DNA from 2 places in the Longicatena sp. 210702-DFI.1.196 genome. Region 2 is predicted to be linked to the other one. Evidence: riboswitches for the same ligand, from Rfam matches in the RefSeq annotation. Region 2 holds a riboswitch; the other holds the start of a gene.
The links. A riboswitch is a leader RNA that binds a small molecule or an ion and turns the genes downstream of it on or off. The one in region 2 is predicted to bind lysine.
Positions count from the first base shown of each region.

Region 1: another riboswitch for lysine. It lies ahead of lysA (diaminopimelate decarboxylase); the one in region 2 lies ahead of LI241_RS07115 (transporter substrate-binding domain-containing protein).

Region 1 is NZ_JAJCPX010000037.1:21,803-25,020, forward strand. It holds gene LI241_RS13010 (uracil-DNA glycosylase) at 1-35, opposite strand, end outside; gene LI241_RS13015 (hypothetical protein) at 314-463, shown strand; gene LI241_RS13020 (hypothetical protein) at 557-703, shown strand; lysine riboswitch at 1,028-1,192, shown strand; gene lysA (diaminopimelate decarboxylase) at 1,264-2,553, shown strand; gene LI241_RS13030 (aspartate kinase) at 2,550-3,218, shown strand, end outside.
Region 2 is NZ_JAJCPX010000012.1:48,456-51,673, reverse strand. It holds gene LI241_RS07120 (amino acid ABC transporter permease) at 1-344, opposite strand, end outside; gene LI241_RS07115 (transporter substrate-binding domain-containing protein) at 360-1,205, opposite strand; lysine riboswitch at 1,266-1,437, opposite strand; gene LI241_RS07110 (pilin N-terminal domain-containing protein) at 1,502-2,233, opposite strand; gene LI241_RS07105 (class C sortase) at 2,217-3,071, opposite strand; gene LI241_RS07100 (SpaH/EbpB family LPXTG-anchored major pilin) at 3,182-3,218, opposite strand, start outside.

The DNA of each region.
Region 1 (3,218 bases), on a different contig from region 2:
ATTTCCTGTTGAAACAAATCATTCCAGCGCTTCATATGCATCACCTTCCAAACGCAGTAATCATACCATAAGACCATCTTCTTCACAATGTGCATAATTTTAAAAAAAAGTAGTGAGAATGAAACTTTTTGGCTTTTTCTTTCGTTAACTTAGTGAAGGAGTGCTAATTATAAAGATAGACAAAAAAATATCATAAAAAATTCTTAATTTTTCTAAAGATTGTCTTACATTTTAGTAATACACCCCTATCAAAAAAAGAATCATGCTATAATGCGGTTAGATAAACAAACACTTACGAAGTGAGGTGACTGATATGAAAGGGAAAGATCTTACCACGAATACAACGATTGCGACAACCCATCCGGATAATACAATACTGACGGCAATTGTGAAACCACGTAACATCCTGATTGTCATTGGTCTAATGGCTGTCTTTATCTTATCTTTTTATTTATTCACCTAGTACACGAGAAGATTCTTACAATTTCATAACTTTTCATGCAAAATAAGAGAAGTGTGCTATAATAGGTGAACCATGAACTGAGGGGTGAGAGGTATGATAGAGAAAAACATGCATCCGGAAAAACCGATGCCAGAAGAAGAGCGTGATTTACTAGGGGAAATCTTCAGTTTTCGTAATGTACTTCTATGTGCAATTGTGTTGGGAGTGCTATTAGTAGTCATTAATATCTTCGCGAAATAAAGAACGATAAACCATACCATATCATATAAAAGACACGTCTTATCAATGTACAAGCCACATGGTGATGATTGGCAAACATGCTAAAGACACGTGTCTTTTTTTTTATCGTCATTTGGTGATGTAGGTGGCAACTGTTTATGTTTGAAAAAAAGTACCGTATTGTTTCCTTTCAACGATCCTCTCTCAGCTTTCCCAAAAACAAATTTCCCTAATTCTGGGATGAAAAAGGTCTTAATATCTTGATAGTGTAAATGTTTTCTGAAATTTATTCTGTTATTTTCATAATGTTATTGTAATTTCATCTCATTAGTGGTATGATACAACCAATCAGATAGAGGAGCGGAAGCGACAAAGTTAATTGGAGTCGGCGGACATTTGACAGTTAGCTGAAGCAATTTCGCCGAACTACAACTTTTGGCAAGAAGTTGTGGTGGGTTTATGGAGAACATCCATAAAACTGTCTACAGTCGTAGGAGTGCTATCTTATTGTCCATGTAGTAAGTAAATTTCACATGCCAGTAAGGTCATTATCCTACTGGCATTTTTTAACGAGGTGATGAATGATGAAAGATAACGTTTTACACATCCAAGGCGTGTCTGTAGAACAGCTTGCGACGGCTTGCCAGACCCCTTTGTATATTTATGATGAGAATAAAATAACGGAAAAGCTTAGCCGTTTTCATGAATTATTTCAATCAGATACTTTTAAAACAGAAGTACTCTATGCATCCAAAGCGTTTTCCTGTAAAGCCATGGTAGAACTGGTCGCGCAATACGGTTTGTCCTTAGATGTCGTCAGTGGTGGTGAATTATATACCGCAAAACAAGCTGGATTTCCTATGGAACGTGTATATTTTCATGGCAATAATAAATCCTATGATGAAATCATGATGGCCTTAGACTATGGTGTTGGAACAATCATTGTCGATAATGCGATGGAATGCGATATGCTGGTAAAAGCCGTAAAACGCAGTGGCCGCAGCATCAAAACCATGTTAAGAGTAAATCCAGGTGTTGAAGCACATACACATAAATACATTGTGACCGCCCATTTAGATAGTAAGTTTGGCATTTCTATCACCAAGAAAAAAGAAATTGCCGCCATGATCCATACATTAACAAGCGTTGCGGAAATTACTTTTCTTGGTTATCACTCCCATATCGGTTCCCAGATATTTGATAAACAGGCTTATGTAGCGGAAATTGAAAAGCTCATGCAATTTACAAAAGAAATGCAAACTGAATATGATATTCATATCTCAGCTTTAAATTTAGGCGGCGGCTTTGCGGCACTTTATACGAATGCCGATCATCCTATTCCTTTACAAGATGTTTGTCATACTATCTTAGATACTTGTAAGAAAGAAAATGCCAAACAACAATTAAACATCGAAAAAATTATGATTGAACCAGGTCGCAGCATCGTAGCAGAAGCTGGCAGTACCCTATATCGTGTCGGTTATCAAAAACAAACAGAGCATAAGAAGTATATCTTTGTCGATGGCGGTATGAGTGATAATATTCGTCCAGCATTGTATCAGGCAGAATATGCCTGTGATATCGCCAATCGCATGCAGGAAGAAAAAACAGAAACCGTAACAATTGCCGGAAAATGCTGTGAATCAGGAGATATTTTGATTGAGAATGCCAAATTGCCAAAGATATCACAAAATGATCTGCTAATTATTTATACGACCGGTGCCTATGGCTATAGTATGGCCAGCAATTATAATAAGCTGGGACGTCCGGCAGTCGTTTTCGTAAAAGATGGCCATGCCCGTGTCGTCATTAAAAAAGAAAGCTATGAAAACATGTTGGACTTAGAATGTAATGAGGTCATCAACGTATGAATATAGTAGAGAAGTATGGAGGAACAAGCGTAGCCGATCTGGATAAGATACGCGCTATTGCTCAGCATGTCAAAGAAATGAAAGAGGCTGGTCACAATGTGATTCTGGTAGCTAGTGCCATGGGAAAAACCACAAATAAGCTTATTGAAATGGCAACGGCATTAGGTGGTCATACCAATGATAGAGAAATGGATTCCCTTTTATCTACCGGTGAACAGCGAACGATTACCCTATTAGCCATGGCGATTGATGCACTTGGAATACCGGCGATTTCCTTAACCGGATATCAATGTGGTTTCATTACCAGCCATCATCATGCACATGCGCGTATTAAAGATATTGACATCACCAATTTACAAAAACACCTGGACGATGGAAAGGTTGTGGTGGTGGCTGGTTTTCAAGGAGCTACCGAGCATGGTGAAATTACGACGTTAGGAAGAGGCGGCAGTGATACAACGGCCGTCGCCTTAGCTGCCAAACTTGGCTGGGACTGCTATATTTATACCGATGTCAATGGTGTTTATACCATTGATCCAAGAATGTATCCAAAAGCCAAACGTTTAAAAGAAATCACATATAATGAAATGATGCAGATGGCTTGTTTGGGCGCCGGTGTTTTGGAAACACGCAGTGTAGAGCTGGCTAGTAAATACAATGTACGC
Region 2 (3,218 bases):
ATGACGACTCCAGCAACATTAGCACTCCATCCCAGATAAGGGCGCAATGCATAATACAGAAACATTGCCTGTACCATCATTGGCGTACCCCTAAAAAACCATACATATACTGCCACAATGCTATGCAAGATACGTTTTACTATACGTATTGGCATACGATCACGCGGCTCTATTTTTACGGCTCTGACACCACCAAGCACTAGACCAATCAATAAACCGAAGAAAGTGCCCAATACTGCCAACATTAACGTAATCTTAATACCATACCATAATAATGGTATATTGTTTTGGAATATCCACCAGGCTTTTGGCAGCATTCCTTCAGGAACAGCAGCAATTACCATGTAAGAAACTCCTCCTTATTCTGCCTTAGGCTGAGCTTTTCGTGCTTCTTTCATCCATTCATCTCGCGTTTTCTTAGAAAGATTATCAACTGCTTTTTGAACGTCTTTAAAGAGCTGGGAATCACTAGTCCCTTTCTTCATAGCAATAGAAACACTTGTATCAATGTCAAAGCCCTTCCCTTTTTTGAAATGTACAATGGTAAGATCCTTATTAGCCGCAACTGCCCCTTCAGCTACAGGAAGTTCCGCTGTAATACCATCCACTTCTTTTTTCTGTAAAGCCACGATCATTTCAGGATAAGTCGCTTTTGGTGTTGCATGCTTTACCCCTTTGATTTGATCAATGACCGTATCATAATTCGTACTCTTCTGACCAATAACGGTTTTGCCCTTAAATTGTTGAATATCATTGTATTTTGCAACCTTTTTATCACTCTTACGAACGATCATAACCATTTCACTTTCATAATATGGCGTAGTAAAATCCATACCTGCGCGGCGTTTATCATCGGCTGTCATCCCAGCAATCACCGCATCAATCTCACCTGAATTCAATGCTGGCTGTAATCCTTCCCAGCTAACTTTTTTAACTTCGATTTCACGATCCAACTGTTCTGCCACATAACGTGCCACACGTACATCATAGCCATCACAATAACCGGCTCCACCGATTGCTACACTGGTATCTGTCTGCTCATTGCTCTGCCAATTAAATGGCGCATAGTTACATTCCATACCAACTACAAACTTTTCTTTACCAGTTACGCTAGATACATTTTTTCCATCATCTTCGCTTCCTCCACATCCGGAAAGCACAAATGTCATTGCCAATGCGGCTGTTGCTAATTTCTTAAGTTTCATTTTTTTACCTCTTTTCTTAATACACAAAAAAGTCGCGCTATTGCACGACTCCATAGTTCGAGTGTCAATAGCTCCTCTTCATCTTACATGAAGGAGTGTTATCGGTATTTCCAGATAACCCCAGATAACTTCCCCGCCGGAAAATCACCTTCGGCGATGATTACCTTTCAAAGTTTTCACTGCCTGCCGGCTCCTACTCCTACTCTGACGCATCGCTGCCTCTATATGATTTTTTTGTCTTTCCTACTTTATCGCAATTCATCTTTTTTGTCAACCGTCAATTATTTACAATTTCTTCATAAATTTTGACTTGCTTTTCTATACTTTCCATAGAGCAGCAATAGCCCTCCACTGCCTAAGAAGAGGCTCAAGATCTCTATTCTCCTGGTAATATCTTTCGTCTGCACATCTTTATTTGCAGAAGATGATGCATCATTCCCCGTTGCGAAAGAGGGGTCTTTTTGATGAGAGGCAGAAGAATCATCGTCTTGTATTGGTAAAGTTTTGTTTTCAAATTTTGGTTCTATCACAACTTCCCATTGTTCTTTCCCATCCATCTGCAATGGAACACTAAACAACGATGGGGCACTGCTATAAATACTGTCTTGTAGAGTTGCCTGCTTTTCTTGTACTAATAAATACATCCCCGCTTCTTGCTTAGTAAAAACCGCTTCACCTTGACTATTAGTTGTACTCTGTATACCTTTTAAACCATGCTCATGTACATAATCGGCTAACATTTGAGCATTTTGTTTTTGATGCAAAGAATCCATATCATCTAAATTCAGTGATACATGCAGAAAATCACCACTTTGAGTCCATTCTGAATCTTTCCAATCGGCAACTTTGTATATCGCAAACGATACATTTTGTAATGCGTGCCTATCATCACCATCCTTTTGTATGATTGCTTTGATAATGACATTTCCATATTCCTTTGCGTATGCAATACCAAAAGGCATTATAAAAAGCAGACTGCAGAAGAAAATACCAATACTGATTTTATATCGTTTATTTCCTTTCTTCATATGCGTTTCCTTTCTTTCGTACATACCACTTTACACTTATATATACCCCAATTAATACAATACATGCAACACCTAATGCTTTAATATAGAATGGCAATTCAGCCTTTAATTCCATTTCATCAGCTATTTTAACAGCTTCCTCATAAGGAATCCTTGTTCCTCTCACTAATAGGCGATGTGTATTTATCGCATAAGGCGTACACGTCAATAAAGTTACATAATCTTTTCCTTCTACTATGGATAACGCCTGGGTTTGTGTTGGTTTCACAGTTAGTATCTGATCCACCTGATAAGCAAGGGTATGATGCAAAACTTTGATGTAAAATACGTCCCCTTTTTCCATTTTATCCAGATCGGTAAAAAGTTTTGCGCTAGGCAATCCCCGATGTCCAGATAATACCGTATGACTTGTTTCCCCGCCCACCGGCAAAGAAGTTTCTGGTAAATGTCCGATACCAGATTGTAATACACGTTCGCTTATTCCGTGATAAATTGGCGATAAAATATGAATCTTCGGTATCTCAATATAACCAAGCATGCCATTTCCATCTATATCTAGCAGTTTATTATAAGTAGTATGCTTCAACTGTTTCGCTTCTTCACTGAAGGGATCAAGTATCTCACTGTTTCCAATTAATGTTCGATTATATGCCAATGCCTTTTGCATCATTTCATCTTCTTGCTGTTGCGTAATATGTGATACTTCCTGTTCATAATCTGTAGCAATCGTTGTCGCATGTCGCTGATTCAAATAATTGCTAATAGCCGGATAAAATAAGATACCTAACCCTATCAGATAGCCACATATTCGCAAACACATAAAGATTCGTCTTTTCATAACCTCATCCTCAATCTTATCTTTCTTCCGCAATAGGCACAAGCTTTCTCATGCCCATTGCGGAAAAAACAGGTGATTTTCTTAAATAAAGTCCTGTTCTTCCTTTTTACTTATGCTCTTCTGCGTTTTCTACTAATGGCAGAACAG